2 regions of the Pseudovibrio sp. WM33 genome follow, and region 1 is predicted to be linked to the other one. Evidence: predicted binding sites of a transcription regulator. Region 1 holds the regulator's gene; the other holds the start of a gene.
What was found. The regulator PhoB, encoded in region 1, activates phosphate uptake and scavenging genes when phosphate is short. The targets are predictions, from matches to a motif close to TGTCATNNANCTGTCAT.

Region 1 (8,131 bases):
TCTTGGTGCCACCAAGTCGGAAACAATCCGCCGGGTTGTTCTGCCAGCCGCTCTTCCGGGCATCGTGTCCGCTCTCATCCTCGCCATCTCCCGCGCCATCGGTGAAACCATGATCGTGGTGATGGCTGCAGGGCTTGCCGCAAACATAACGGCAAACCCGCTGGAAGCTGTAACAACCGTGACCGTGCAAATCGTCACCTTGCTGGTCGGTGACCAGGAATTCGACAGCGCGAAAACACTCGCAGCATTTGCACTCGGTCTTCTCCTCTTCTGCATCACACTTGCTCTGAACATCTTCGCTCTGCGCGTCGTGAAGAAATATAGGGAACAGTATGATTGATATCGCTCAGGACACTGCCGGTACTGCCATTGGCGGGCGTGTCAAAGGCATTCCTTCCGGCGTCCATACGACAGACGAAGCTCGCAAGCGCCTGAAAAAGCGCTACAGCATGGAAGCGCGCTTCAAGGCTTACGGCATGGGTGCCATCGCACTGGCCGCAACGTTTCTGGTTCTGCTGCTCTTCACAATTGTCGGCTCAGGCTTGCCTGCCTTCACTTACAACTACGTAAGCGTGCCGCTCAATCTGAGTGCAGAAAAGGTCGATCCGGCCAATCCGGCTGGCGCAAGCTACAACAAGATCATTCGCGACGGACTGAAGGCAGAATTGCCATTTGCTTCCGACCGTAAAAACCGCCGTGTGCTCTATTCTCTGGTGTCCTCCGGTGCCAATGTCACGCTGCAAAAGCAAGCAATAGCCGACCCATCCATACTGGGTGGGACCGGTCCGGTTGCAATCCCGCTCTCCGACTTTGCCGACCTTTATGTCAAAGGCCTGATCACAAAGAAAACCGAGATCGCCACCTCAAGTGCAGCAACAGTTTCCGGCACGGACGGTCAGGTGACCATCAGTGCAGAAAAGCCTGAGTTTGAGAAGATCCTTGCGGCGTTGAAAACCTATTATGATCGCGAAATCGAACTGCTGACAGGCAAGATTGAAGCGCGTGGCCGATCAGAAATCAGCGTGAAAACCAAGATCGCAGGCTTGGAAACCCGGTTGGCCAACGAGAAAGATCCTCTGGTAGCACAGCGCCTGACCTCTGAGGTTGAAGGCAATAAAGCCGCTCTGGTCAAGATCATAAACGCACTGGAAAAGCAAAAAGCTGAACTGGTTACTCTGCAGGGCCATCTTGCCAACATTGGCACGGGCGGCACACTCAATGCTAACATGCCAAGCTTCTTTGTAGAGGTGAACGGCGGAACCATTAAAGCAGAAAAGGTGACACCAACCAGCGTCACCGGAACAGCCTTCATTCCGCTGTCTACGGATGCTGCCGTACCAGCTGGCCAGTGGGGCATTGAAGAGCTGGAAACGCCGGAAAGTTTCCGCAAGTTTTCAGACAAAGAAATCGCCTACACCGACTATCTGGTCTCCAAAGGCACTGTTGCAAACGAGTGGAACTCCATCTTCTTCAAGTCCGGTGCAAGCCGTGAGCCAGAGATGGCAGGCATTTGGGGCGCAGCCGTTGGTTCCTTCTGGACCATGCTCGTTACCCTGTCCCTCTCGTTTCCAATTGGTGTGTCCGCTGCAATCTATCTGGAAGAGTTCGCGCCAAAGAACCGTTGGACACATCTGATTGAGGTGAACATCAACAACCTCGCAGCCGTGCCGTCCATTGTGTTCGGTCTGCTTGGCCTTGCGGTGTTCCTCAACGTCTTCGGTCTGCCGCGATCGGCGCCGGTTGTTGGCGGTATGGTGCTGGCGCTCATGACCCTGCCAACCATCATCATCGCCTCCCGTGCAGCGCTTCAGGCCGTGCCACCAAGCATCCGCGAAGCCGCACTCGGCGTCGGAGCCTCCCGCTTGCAGGCCGTGTTTCACCATGTGCTGCCACTGGCAATGCCGGGCATCCTGACCGGAACCATCATCGGCATGGCGCAGGCACTGGGCGAAACCGCACCACTTCTCATGATCGGCATGGTGGCCTTCATTGTAGATATCCCGGCAAGTCCGGTTGATCCCTCTACCGTGCTGCCCGTGCAGATCTTCATGTGGGCAGACTTTCCCGAACCTGCCTTCCAGCAGAAAACCTCTGCTGCGATCATGGTGCTGCTCGGCTTCCTGATCTCGATGAATGCAATCGCAATCGTCCTTCGTAAACGTTTTGAGCGCCGCTGGTGATTTGAAAGGCAAGATCATGGCATTGGAAATGACCACAGACACCGAGAGTGCAATGGATACAACAATGAGCGCCCCTCCAGCCGTTTCAGCTGAAGGCGAAACACTCAAGATGCGTGGCCGCGATGTAAAAGTGTTTTACGGCGACAAGCAGGCCCTTCATGGTGTCGATCTGGATGTCCGCAAAAATCAGGTGACCGCGCTGATCGGCCCGTCCGGTTGCGGCAAGTCCACCTTCCTGCGCTGCCTGAACCGCATGAACGACACCATCGATATCTGCCGCGTGCAAGGAGACATTCTCCTGGACAATGACGATGTCTACGACCCGCGCATTGATGTGGTGGAACTGCGGGCCCGTGTTGGCATGGTGTTCCAGAAGCCCAACCCGTTCCCGAAATCAATCTTCGAGAACGTGGCCTACGGCCCACGCATCCACGGTCTGGCACAAGGCAAGTCAGATCTGGAAGATATCGTCGCAAGTTCCCTGCAGCGTGCAGGTTTGTTTGAAGAAGTGAAAGACCGTCTGGACGAGCCAGGCACAGGCCTTTCCGGTGGTCAGCAGCAGCGCTTGTGCATCGCGCGCGCAATCGCTGTGTCCCCGGAAGTGATCCTGATGGATGAGCCGTGTTCTGCGCTCGACCCGATTGCCACCGCGAAAGTGGAAGAGCTGATGGACGAGCTGCGCCAGAACTACACCATAGTCATCGTAACCCATTCCATGCAGCAGGCCGCACGTGTGTCCCAGCGCACCGCGTTCTTCCATCTGGGTAATCTGGTGGAAGAGGGGCTGACCAACGACATCTTCACCAACCCAAAAGACCAGCGCACGCAGGATTACATCACAGGCCGTTTTGGTTAAGAATAAAAGAGCGGTACTCTAAGGAGATATCCGATGAAAGATCATATTGTCTCTTCCTTCAATGAAGAGCTAAAAGAACTGGCCGGACGTGTCGTTGAAATGGGCGGACTGGCAGAAACCCTTGTTCACGACGCTGTCACCGCACTGCTGAGACAGGACCGCGAACTGGCAACCCGCACCATCGCCGCCGACCAGCGACTGGACAACATGCAGGCCGAGCTGGAAGAGCTGTGCATCTCCGTGATCGCACGCCGCCAGCCAATGGCAAGCGATCTGCGCGACATCATCGCCGCCATGCGTATCTCCAACGACCTGGAGCGCGTTGGCGACATGGCCAAGAACATCGGCAAGCGAACACTGGCGATTGAATCTGAGTTCAACAACAAGCAGCTCGCTGTGGGTGTTGAGCACATGTCTGATCTGGCGCTTGAGCAGCTCAAAGCCGTTCTGGATGCCTACACCTCTGGCGATCTTGAGGTTGTCCAGCGCGTACATGTTCGCGATGACGAAGTGGATGCGCTTTACACCAGCCTGTTCCGCCAGCTGCTCACCTACATGATGGAAGACCCGCGCTCCATCACCATGTGCGCGCACTTGTTGTTCTGCGCAAAGAATATTGAGCGCATCGGTGATCATGCAACCAATATCGCAGAAAACATCTACTACATGATCTCCGGAAGCCACCTTCCAACAGATCGTCCAAAAACGGACGAACTGGCGCAGAGCACAACCGTGTAGAGTGTGTTCACTTATAACGAGCAGAACACACGCAATTGCTTTATAAGAGAAGGTGCAAAGAGAGCACTTTACTATGCCTAAGATACTGATTGTAGAAGACGAAGAACCGCTAAGCCTGCTGCTGCGCTATAACCTTGAAGCAGAGGGCTACACTGTTGACGTGTGCGCAAGAGGAGATGAGGCGGAACTCCTCCTACAGGAAAGCCAGCCGGACCTGCTGCTGCTGGACTGGATGCTTCCGGGCCTCTCCGGCATCGAGCTCTGCCGTCGTTTGCGGGCACGCTCAGAAACCGAGCGCATGCCGATTATCATGCTGACAGCGCGCGGCGAAGAATCCGAGCGCATCCGCGGTCTGGCAACCGGGGCTGACGATTATGTCGTCAAACCGTTTTCCGTTCCGGAACTTATGGCCCGTGTTCGTGCGATCTTCCGCCGTGCATTGCCAGAAGTTGTCTCCACAATGCTCAAGTCTGGCGACATCGAGCTCGACCGCGAAACCCACCGCGTGCGCAGAACAGGCCGTGAAATCCACCTCGGCCCCACAGAATACCGCCTGCTGGAGTTCCTCATGAGCGCACCGGGCCGGGTGTATTCTCGTGAACAGCTGCTGGATGGAGTCTGGGGCCATGATGTTTACGTAGATGAGCGCACCGTAGACGTCCACGTAGGCCGCCTGCGCAAAGCCATCAACAAAGGCCGCATGAAAGACCCGATCCGCACTGTCCGTGGCGCCGGATATGCTTTTAACGACCAGTTCGCTATAGGTTAAGTGTTTAAGGCAACAATGGAAATCTAAAACCGCCCAAGGGCGGTTTTCTCATATCTACAGGTCACCGACATTAGCAGCTGGCAACCCCCAAAACAGCAAAAAGCCGGGCTTTGGACCCGGCTCAATACGTTGCTTTTTCAGCTCAGATTAGCTTGCACGGCGGTTGCGGCGGTCGCTGACGGGCTGATAGGCAATGCTGCGGTGATGCGCACAATAAGGTGTGCCTGCATCTGACTGGCGACCACAGAAATAGAAGTCATCAGAACTCGGATCACCAATCGGCCACTTACAGGTGCGCTCATTCAATGTCAGGATGGAGGCGCGCTCTGAAACCGGAATAAAGAGATCGGAGGTTGGGACTGGAGAAATTTCTGATTGGATAGCTTCAATCGGTTCAACTTTAAGGGCGTTGGCACCTGCTATTGTTGGCTGAATCTGTCGGGGACTTGGAGAAGGCGCAACAGCTGCAATCGCTTCAGCCACTGTTGGTTTGGTGGATGTTACAACCCTTGCCGCTGGGGCAGGTGCCTTTCTCGTCTTGGTTGCACCGCCTCCCGACTTAGCACGACCTGAAAGACCAAGGCGATGAACCTTACCAATCACCGCATTACGGGTCACATTGCCAAGTTCCCCCGCGATTTGACTGGCGCTTAACCCGTCTGCCCAAAGTTTGGTTAGTAACTCTACACGTTCTGCTGTCCAGCTCATTAAAGGGCCCCGTCTTCCTTCAGTGGCGCGCAAAACAGCATTCGCTCAGTTCGGACGCATCCGAAAGTGCCGCTTACCTGAGCGTGTGTGCTTGCAGCGTTCAGTAACTACGAGATGGTGTATAACTCTTAACACACAGTACTATATGGGCGTTGATACGATCAACAACCTCAAAGAATTGAGGTGGGGAAGACTCTGGTTTTCCCCAGAATTGCCGTACTACTACTTACCTATAACAGCCTTCTTGTGGTGGGAGAAGATTATCAATCTAAAGAATAGGAGCTGTTTGTTAAACCAAGTTCCACCGCATTCTTTCCAACACAAAGTAAGAGCTGATAGCGTTACCCCGTTGATATTTAATACATATATTTACCACTGAAAAACAACTAGTAAAAAACACTAGTAAACTACAAATTGCATAACACAAGAACTAAGCGCACTCCTCTCTCATATGCCGTAGTACACGCTAGAGGTGTATTGAATAAACCTTAAGAACCGTGGAAAAAAACTGGTCATAGAGCATGGGATTTAATCTCTACTCCATCCTCTAAAAATGCCACAATGCATGCTTCTTCCGGTAGTAGCCTGTTTAAGCTGCACCAGAGGGAGAGACACAAAGCTGGCAGCCAATTCCTGAACGGGAGTAAGGTATTGCTGGCAATACGTGTTATTGACTGCCCTGAGGGAACGCGGTTTATATGTCGCCTCTCTTAGTTTCAAAACGCCACACGGCGTTTTTTTGTTTTTGTAGCAACCAGGACTTTTGAGCATATCGAGAAAGCTCAATCCATAAGGAGTAAGAAATGACGACTTCGTCGCTAATGCAGACTTATGCACGCTCAGACCTCGCGTTCGAGCGTGGGGAAGGTGTCTGGCTGATTGCGGCTGATGGTCGACGATACATGGATTGTGCCTCGGGTATTGCCGTCTCCGGCTTGGGTCATGCACACCCAAAGCTCGTTGAGGCGCTGAAGTCTCAGGCTGAAAAGCTGTGGCACGTCACCAATCTCTATACAATTCCAGAGGGTGAGAAGCTTGCAAAGCTGCTGACAGACAACACCTTTGCTGATGTTGTGTTCTTCACCAACTCCGGGACGGAAGCAACAGAAGGGGCCATGAAGGCCGCACGGCGCTATCACTTTGCCAAGGGTAATCCTGAAAAGAACCGCATTATCACCTTTGAAAATGCGTTCCACGGCAGAACCATGGCAGCGCTCGCCGCTGGTGGCCAGCAAAAGTACCTCGAAGGCTTCGGCCCTGCGCCAGAAGGGTTCGATCAGGTGCCCGCTGGTGATCTGGACGCGGTTAAAAAGATGGTCGGACCGGAAACTGCAGCCATCATGCTGGAGCCGGTTCAGGGTGAAGGTGGTATCCGCACCATGGACCCGGCCTTCCTGAAAGGTCTTCACCAGATCTGTGATGAGAATGACTTGTTGCTGATCTACGATGAGATCCAGACAGGTGTTGGCAGAACCGGCAAACTCTTTGCCCATGAGTGGGCAGGCGTTGCACCGGATCTGATGGCGATTGCAAAAGGCATCGGTGGCGGTTTCCCAATGGGGGCGTTCCTCGCAACCAATGAAGCGGCCAGTGGCATGGTTCCTGGCGTTCACGGCACCACCTTCGGTGGCAACCCGCTGGCGATGGCTGTTGGCAATGCTGTTCTGGAAACGGTTCTGGAACCAGGCTTTCTGGAAGCTGTTCAGGAAAAAGGCTTGCAGCTGAAGCAGAAGCTGGCTTGCGCTGTCGATCAGCACAGTGATGTGTTTGAGCTGGTGCGCGGTGAAGGCCTGATGCTTGGCCTGAAATGCAAAGTGCCAAACACACAGGTGCTGGCCCACATGCGCAACAACGGCCTGCTGCCGGTTGGTGCCGGAGACAACGTGCTCCGCATTATGCCGCCAATGACCATTACCGCTGAAGAAATTGACCTGCTCGTTGAAAAGATTGAAGCCGCTGCTGCGGACATGGAAACCGAGCTGAAAACTGCCGAGACTGCCAAATGACCACTATGACAAAACCACAGCACTTTCTCGATATCAGCGATTTTTCCGGTGATGACCTTCGCCAGATTATGCAGGTCTCCAATCAGATCAAAGCCACCCGCAATGGCGTTCATCGCGGGCAGGGGCCATTGGCAGGCAAAGTGCTCGCCATGGTCTTTGAGCAGCCATCCACCAGAACCCGCATCTCCTTTGATGTGGGCATGCGGGAACTTGGCGGCGAAACTCTGATGTTGACTGGCGCTGAGATGCAGCTTGGTCGCGGCGAGTCTATTCCAGATACCGCCCGCGTGCTGTCCCGCTTCGTGGACATGATCATGATCCGTATGCTGGACCATGATGCCGTGAGAGAACTGGCAGAGTACGCTACCGTTCCGGTCATCAACGGCCTGACCAAGGTTTCGCATCCTTGTCAGATCATGGCCGACATCATGACATTCGAAGAACACCGCGGAAGCATTAAGGGTAAAACCGTTTCCTGGGTGGGCGATAGCAACAACGTTCTTTACTCTTGGATCGAAGCGGCAGCAAAGTTTGACTTCAAAATTAACGTCGCCGCACCAAATGAACTGACAGTACCTCTTGAATGGATCGAAAAGGCCTATACATCCGGTGCTGAACTCGTCGTGACAGACGACCCGTTTGCTGCTGTGAAAAACAGTGATTGTGTTATCACCGATTGCTGGGTGTCCATGGGAGATGACGAAGCACAAACGCGTCATAACCTGCTGGCCCCTTATCAGGTCAATGAACGCCTGATGAGCGAAGCCAACGATTCATCTTTGTTTATGCACTGCCTGCCTGCGCATCGTGGGGAAGAAGTGACAAATGAGGTAATCGACGGCCCGCATTCTGTGGTATTCGACGAGGCAGAAAA
Region 2 (8,131 bases), on a different contig from region 1:
AGGTCGAGGCCGAAGGCTTCACCAAAGCTGGATACCCGATCAGCACGGAAGAAATGATCGCCCGCTTCTGCGGTGTGTCATCTGCAGAAGTATTCAGCCAGGTTGAAGCGGAAATTGGCGTCAACATTCGCCACCACGAGGCGATCGTAAATCAGGATGAGGCGCTAAAGGCAGCCTTTGAGCAGCATCTCAAGCCAATCGCTGGCATCCATGAAGCATTGCATGAGTTGGACAACTCATTCCCGAATTTGCAAATGTGCATCGCCTCTGGCAGTTCCATGGACCGTCTGGAACATACCCTCAAGCTCACAAATCTATATGATCGGTTTGAGAATAAATATTTCTCGGCTGATCTGGTTGAAAAGGGCAAGCCAGCGCCAGATGTGTTCCTGAAAGCAGCAAGCGAGATGGGCGTCGCTCCCGAAAAATGCGTTGTTGTTGAAGACAGCCACCTCGGCTTGCAAGCTGCCCGGGCAGCAGGCATGACGGCCCTCGGCTTCACCGGAGCCTCCCACGGCAATGCAGATTTACACAGCCGTCTTGAACAGCAAAACCCAATGGCAATCTTTAATGATATGAAAGAGTTAGCCAATCTCATCAAAAAGCTGAATATGCTCAAAAGTACAGCTTGAGGAGCGCCGAGCAGCACAAACTGCCAAAACTTTCTTGACAGGGCAGTGCCGTTGCGGTCATATACTTGGACATGAGCAAGAACCTGACCATCATTTCTGCGGTTTATTATTATGCGCCCGACATATCGGCGGCAGCGTTCCTATAAACTCATGTAAAATTGAGGTCAGAACCAAAAGCCGCCGCGTAGGCGGCTTTCGTGTTTTAGCTCTCCTGCGCGGCGAAGGAGAGCATTATGAAACATACCGTTGTAGACACCACCCGCTGCTTCCGCCCAAAATCTGAAGCCCTTCAACTGCTGATCGATCGCGGTTTCCTACATCAATGCACGGATTTGGAAGCGCTGGACGAAAAACTCCAAGCTGGCCCCATCACAGCATACGCTGGGTTTGATGCAACCGCTGACAGCTTGCATGTCGGCCACCTGCTGCCATTAATGGCCATGCGCTGGTTGCAGAAAACCGGACACAAACCAATCCTGTTGGTGGGCGGCGGTACCACGCGCGTAGGCGACCCAAGTTTCCGCAGTGAAAGCCGTCCGCTGCTGGATGATACCAAGATAGAACACAATCTCGCAGGTATCCGCGCAACCGTAGAACGCCTCTTCGATTTGTCTGAAGGGCAGGGCCAAATCGTCAACAACGCTGAATGGTTGGATGAATTCCGCTTCCTCGAGTTCCTGCGGGACTTCGGCACGCACTTCACCGTCAACCGCATGATGACCTTCGACAGCGTCCGCTCCCGCCTTGAGGCACAACAACCACTCTCCGTGCTCGAGTTCTGCTACATGATGCTCCAAGCCGTTGACTTCGTTGAGCTCAACCAGCGCTTCGACTGCACATTGCAGATTGGCGGTTCTGATCAATGGGGCAACATCGTCAATGGTGTGGACCTCGGTCGTCGCTCCGGCAGCCAGCTCTTTGGTTTCACCCTGCCACTGCTGACAACAGCCTCCGGCAGCAAAATGGGCAAAACCGCAGAGGGTGCGGTCTGGCTCAACCCATCCCGCCTATCCAGTTTCGGCTTCTGGCAATTCTGGCGCAATGCAGATGATGCGGATGTGCCGCGTCTGTTGAAACTCTTCACCGACTTGCCACTGGGTGAAATTGATCGCCTGTCCTCCCTTCAGGGGCAGGAGCTGAATGAGGCCAAGAAGATCCTGGCAACACAAGTCACCGGCATCGTCCACGGTCTGGCCGCAGCAGAAGCAGCCCTTCAGCAGGGAGAAGCCCTGTTCAGCGGTCAGGAAGACCTCTCTCAGCCAACCCACGAGCTACCTCTATCCCTCCTCGCCAAACCACTTGGCCTGCTGGACCTGCTGGTTAAAACCGGCTTCGCCACCACCAACAACGAAGCCCGCCGCCTCATCCGCGGCGGCGGCGTCCGCCTCAACACATCCATCGCTCTGGAAGAAACCCGGATGATTTCTGAGGGTGATCTGAAGCCGGGTGAAAGGCTGACCCTAGCGGTTGGTAAGCGCCGTAAGGCATTGGTGGAGTTTGTGTAATCGAAAAGAGGAAGGCGGTCAGCGTAGAGCTGGCCGCCTCTTTGTAGACTACAAGGCCTCACCGTTCACGATTGACCAGTGATGAGGTTGAAGTTCTCGTAGGTTCTTAAAGATCAGCTTGTTATCACTATTGGAAACTGCTGCCTTCACATCCCCACCCCAATGCACCAACCGCTCCTGACAAATACCGCAGGGTGTTAATATAACAAAGGGGCTGTTCTCATCATCCCGGCAGATACACAGGGAATGGGTTACAACTTCATCCAGCTTATGCGCTTCCAGAATTGCACCTACTTCCATGCAAAGGGATAGGCCATCATTCTTGGTATCTGGTGCAATACTGGTCAGGATTTTGCCGCTCTCGGTTCTAATAGAAGCAGCACCACCCCACCCGGTAGGATAGCGGCGCTCAATCAGCAGCTTAGCTTCTTCAAATAGAGTTTGCTCAATAGTCATTCTGCCACGCTAAAGCTTCTGAGCGTATCAATCAAACTGTGTTCTATAGAACCTGGTTGGATCCTTATACCCTCAGTGAATTGCGAGGTTGCGGTGTGGGATCAGGATGTGGTTGTTGCTCCCGTTTAATAGGTTTTATGATGGGGTACTGGTGACCAGCCCAACAGCTGGCCACTTCGCGTTATATTGAAGCTCATTGCTATTCGGAATAAGTCTAAGGAAAATGGTTTTTATTTTCCTACTGAAACGTCCTGATACATGCTTGAATGAAGGCCGATTGGTTTGGTCGTGAATTGCCAAATGCGCCGACAGCGAAGTATTCCCTATTAGAAATAAGTGGCTGTTTTGGAGCCGTATTCAATTGCGTAAAGTCCGCGACATTCGGCAGAGTTTGTGGTGAGGTACCACATAACTCAAGCTTGGACATTAAGTCTGGTAGTGTGTTTTCGTAATATTTTCGCAGGTATATGTTTTTCATAAAAACATGCCCGGTATGAGCTAGATCGATTTCGCGAGGAGCATCGACGACATGTATTTCTTGGTATTGTTGGCCACCTGCGACTTGCTGGAAGAATATTCCATGTAGTGGCCCATCATTTACATAGTAGAGCAGATTGTCGCGGTTTCCGGGGGGATTAGCATTCATCTGCTGAATTCGGTTTGTTGAGATCTTGTTCTGGCCATGTAGCTGATCCACCCGATCAAGAATCTCGCGTTTCGTCGATCCTAGCAAATGAAATTTGATGTTATTATTATTTTGCTGGTTGTGTGCGAAGGTACTTGCATGATCCCAATTGCCGGCATACATCCCAACGACACGTGTATGACTTTGCTCTATGGCGAACCCATCTACATGAAGCGGACGAAATCGTGCAAATGAGCCGTCATCAGTCATGTAATAGCAGCTCGGAATTTGGTCTTCTGCAAGTCGATAGTTCTGAGTTGTATCGACAGAACCAAAAACCATATTGGTTTTCTTGATGAATGTAATTGGAACTGGTTGAGACACAGTGTTTTCTCCTTGTTTTTACAAAGAAGAAGACTGAAGTGCCACATGCTTCGTGAAACGCCGGGTCATGCAAGTTGCTGCTATCCTTACCAAACCATAAAAAAAGCCCCCGCCTATAAAGGCAGGGGCCAAGTCATATGGATATGAAGCAGGGACAAACCCTGTAAACCGTGGGGCGAGGTCGCCACACGAACTGTGTAAGACGCTACTTAGGCATTTGCGAGCGGACGACTTCCCGAAGGGCGTCAACCGGCTCAAGAGCCTTGCCACGTTTGATGTGCCAGAAGGTCCAGCCATTACAGGCTTGCTGACCCTGAACGAGCGCACCCACCTTATGAATGGATCCTGAATGCTCGCCGCAGATCAAAGAACCATCGGCGCGAACCGTAGCCTTGAAGCGTCCACGGGCATCGGTCAGTTCCGCGCCCGGTGTCAATAATCCTGTCTCCAACAAATTGCCAAACGGAACCCGTGGAAGGGAGCGCTTGCCTTGTGTCATCGCCAGAAAATCATCGTTGGCAGGTGTAACCCGGTCAATCCGTTCGGAAGCGGCTTTGATGTAAGAGTCTTCACGCTCACATCCCACAAAGTGGCGGCCAAGCTTCTTGGCAACAGCACCGGTGGTGCCTGTGCCAAAGAATGGATCAAGGACCACATCGCCCTGGTTTGAAGTGGAGAGCAGCACGCGGTAAAGCAAGCTCTCCGGCTTCTGAGTTGGATGCACTTTGTCGCCGTTGTCGTCCTTCAGGCGTTCATGACCAGTGCAGATAGGCAGCACCCAGTCAGACCGCATCTGAAGATCGTCGTTAAACGTCTTCATCGCATCGTAGTTAAAGGTCGGCTTGCTCTCTTGTGAAGGGCAGGCCCAGATGAGCGTCTCATGAGCATTAGTAAAACGTTTGCCACGGAAGTTCGGCATCGGGTTTGTTTTCAGCCAAACCACATCATTGTTGATCCAGAACCCAAGGTCCTGCATCACCGCACCAACGCGGAAAATGTTGTGATAAGAGCCAATAACCCAGATGGACCCGTTTGGCTTCAACACGCGGCGAACCGCCTGCAGCCAAGCACGAGTGAACTCATCATAAGCTTTAAAGCTGGAGAACTGATCCCAGTGATCATCGCAGGCATCTACCTTTGAATGATCAGGCCTGTGCAGATCTCCGCCCAGCTGTAGGTTATAAGGGGGATCGGCGAAAACCACATCCACGCTGTTGTCCGGAAGCTTGTTCAAAGCCTCAACACAGTCGCCCTTAATAATTGTATCAAGCCAGTCTGGCTTGGTGGAAATGTGGGGTGCCATCAAGGACACCCCTTCTTTACGCTGTACTCTCATTGCGACGCAACACCTCACGCAATTCATGAGTGCTATGGTTACCCACTATGGTAAACCAGAGGTTAATAGTGGATATCTTTTATTCTTTTGGAATCAACGCTTTATTTACAGATTCGAATATTCGTCTCGAAGTTAACTCCCATTAATATTCGACCGCGGATTCCCTTGGGGTAGATGTTTATGAGGAGTTAAAATGGCGAAAATAGAGAACTGAAATATTTTTTTGAGAGTCAAGCTTTTTTGCTGGCTAAAAAGAACAAGGTAAACGCACTGCGGGGACAGCGGGCAAATCGGTTAACGAGTGTGGCAGGGCTTACGCTGCGGACAGCGCAAAAAAAAGCGCGCCATGTAAGGCGCGCTTCCAAAATGCAAATCAGTGCAGGAGAGGGGCTTACTCAATCCCCATGCAGTTGGCGTAAAATGTCACTGTTGCTGGCCAGTCAGAAAACACACCGCTGACCTTCACGTCCTGTGCCAGCACATCCAGCAGCTCATAAACGCTGCCTTCGCTGGTGATCGCATTATTGATGCTGCGATAGTACCAGCCGCCTTTGTTGTGAGAGAGCAGGCCAGAGCGCTCCAGCGTCCAGGTGAAGATCTTGATGCCAGCCTCATTCGCAGCCTTTGCATAAGCCGACGGCACGATCTTCCCGTTATCCAGAGTGACAAGCATCCAAAGAGGAGGGGAGATATAGTTCACACCCATCTCTTTCAGCTCAGCCATGGACGGCTTGAAGCTGGTTGGATCAGATGTGTCAAAGCCCTGCATACGGAAACGGCCATCAAGGAACACGGCCTGCTTGCCAAACTCAGGCTCATTCTTGATCCAGTACAGCACATCATCCAAAAAGAAGGACTGCGGATAAACGTCAGAAGCTGGAATACCTGCTGCTTTATACTCTTCAATCAGCTTCTGAGCGAAATCTTCCTGAGAGAACCCGTCAAACGGCATCTTCACGCTCGGGCGCTTCAACTCCGGCGTAAACTTAACGCCCTGTTCTTTGAAGAGCTCAATGGACTGAGCATGGGTCATCAAAGTGCCACCAGCACCAGCTGCCGCATAAAGGTCTGTGCGCCAGTCAGCTGTGCCTTTCAGGAAGTCCTCAACCGTTGTTGCAGCTGGATTAGAGGCGTCCATCTTGCCGGTGAGACCTTGGAACTCCGCCAATGTGATCTCAGAGGTTCTGCACTCCGCCGCTGCTTTCTCGCCATTGGCAGCAGCAGTAAACGGAGCAACACACGTGCTGGCCAGATCGGTCGCGAGGATATCTGTGGTGGTCGCCAGATCATTTTGAGAATGACGGCAGACCAGCTCCTTATCTTTGGTGAAGGTAACATCGCATTCCTGCACACCCGCACCCATCACAGCCGCAGCTTGATAAGACTCTAACGTATGCTCAGGAAACTGCAGGGGAGCCCCACGGTGCCCGATCGTGAAACTGGAAGCCTTTGCAGGATTGCCGATACAGGCACGCAACTTATCCTTCAATGGGCTCTCTTGCATCTGTGCAACGAGAAAAGTAGGCCGCGGCCCCAACTGGGCAGCTTGTGCGCTCACAGTAAGGCAGGTGCCAGCCACCAAACCAAGCGCAGCAGTACGAACAAAGTGCATAAAAAGATCCCTCCCGATCATCTGAAGCGTAGTCCTACAAAGTGCCTCTAGAACTCGCCCATGCAATTTTCGGGATAGTTTTACAGAATAAACTGAAGGAGATAAGGGTAAATATGTAGCTATGAATCTCAATTCTGTGTGCAGAGCTGAATCTGACGCTGCGTGAAAATATCCTCACTCACTAAAAAATAAACCATATTTGTCCGCAGTTTGTCTTGACCCTGTCGTAAACATCCCTCAGATATATAGTGACACGAAAGAGGAGAAACCGAACGTGTCGACTATATCCGATAGCGACGTTGTGATGGAAAGCCGTTCCATCCGTACGCCTGAGACAATTCCCCCACAATCCTTTAAAGATGCCAGTGAAGCTGTTGCGCACCTGATCTATCTGTTTGATCGGGCGACTGACTTTCTACGTGAGAATTTTAAAGAGGCTGCACAGGGCAGCATGTCGGAAACCCGGGTCAGAGCATTTTACCCGGAACTGCGATTTGAAGTATCCAGCCACATCCGCGTTGATACGCGCCTGTCCTATGGCTTTGTGGCAAGGCCTGGCAAATATAAGACCACAGTCACTCGGCCAGATCTTTTTAAGAACTACCTGGAACATCAGATTGATCTTTTGATCAAGAACCATGGCCTTGAAGTGGTGATCGCTGAAAGTGATCAGCCGATCCCGCTGCACTTTGCCTTTTATGATGGCGCACACGTGGAAGGCGCTTTGCCATCCAGCGAAGAGCGCCCGCTGCGTGATGTGTTTGATGTGCCGGATCTTGCCGTCATGGATGATGCCATCTCCAATGGCACCTACCGTTCAAAAGATGGCTTTGAGCCGCTGGCGCCGTTTACGGCTCCGCGCGTGGATTATTCCCTGCATCGCTTGCAGCACTACACCGCAACCGCGCCGCGCTATTTCCAGAACTTCGTGCTCTTCACAAACTATCAGTTCTACATTGATGGCTTTGCGCAGATGGCAAAAGAGCTGATCAATGATCCGGAGAGCGGATATGTGGCCTTTGTCGAGCCGGGCAATCTCATCACCTATGCAGGTGATAAAGAACCGCGCGAAGGTGTGGCCCCGCCGCGCCTGCCACAAATGCCAGCCTATCACCTGCTGCGGGAGGACAACTCCGGCATCACCATGGTGAACATCGGTGTTGGCCCGTCCAACGCAAAAACCATCACCGACCACATTGCAGTGCTTCGCCCACATGCATGGTTGATGCTTGGCCACTGCGCTGGGCTCAGAAGCAGCCAGCAGCTCGGTGATTACGTACTGGCTCATGGTTATGTGCGTGAAGATAAGGTGCTGGATGCTGACCTGCCAACATGGGTTCCAATCCCGCCTCTGGCAGAAGTACAGGTCGCGCTGGAAGATGCCGTTGAAAAGACCACCGGTTACAGCGGCTATGATCTGAAGCGTGTAATGCGCACAGGAACCGTAGCCTCCATCGATAACCGCAACTGGGAACTGCGCGACCACCGCGAGCCGGTGCAGCGTTTCTCTCAGTCCCGTGCGATCGCGCTGGATATGGAATCCGCAACCATCGCCGCCAACGGTTTCCGCTTCCGCGTTCC

Region 2: PsWM33_RS00445 (glycerophosphodiester phosphodiesterase family protein) is a predicted target of PhoB. The motif match lies at 6,762-6,778, and genes of this name have one in related genera.

What each region holds. Positions count from the first base shown of each region.
Region 1 covers NZ_LMCK01000074.1:8,385-16,515, reverse strand. Annotated here, with positions in the region: gene pstC (phosphate ABC transporter permease subunit PstC) at 1-340, shown strand, start outside; partial or broken gene PsWM33_RS28875 (DUF3333 domain-containing protein) at 333-839, shown strand; partial or broken gene pstA (phosphate ABC transporter permease PstA) at 1,470-2,180, shown strand; gene pstB (phosphate ABC transporter ATP-binding protein PstB) at 2,245-3,036, shown strand; gene phoU (phosphate signaling complex protein PhoU) at 3,070-3,774, shown strand; gene phoB (phosphate regulon transcriptional regulator PhoB) at 3,848-4,543, shown strand; gene PsWM33_RS12650 (GcrA family cell cycle regulator) at 4,691-5,251, opposite strand; gene PsWM33_RS12645 (aspartate aminotransferase family protein) at 6,055-7,257, shown strand; gene argF (ornithine carbamoyltransferase) at 7,254-8,131, shown strand, end outside.
Region 2 covers NZ_LMCK01000002.1:66,189-74,319, forward strand. Annotated here, with positions in the region: gene PsWM33_RS00420 (HAD family hydrolase) at 1-632, shown strand, start outside; gene tyrS (tyrosine--tRNA ligase) at 866-2,137, shown strand; gene PsWM33_RS00430 (cytidine deaminase) at 2,186-2,593, opposite strand; gene PsWM33_RS00435 (hypothetical protein) at 2,832-3,602, opposite strand; gene PsWM33_RS00440 (site-specific DNA-methyltransferase) at 3,808-4,905, opposite strand; gene PsWM33_RS00445 (glycerophosphodiester phosphodiesterase family protein) at 5,330-6,550, opposite strand; gene PsWM33_RS00450 (AMP nucleosidase) at 6,855-8,131, shown strand, end outside.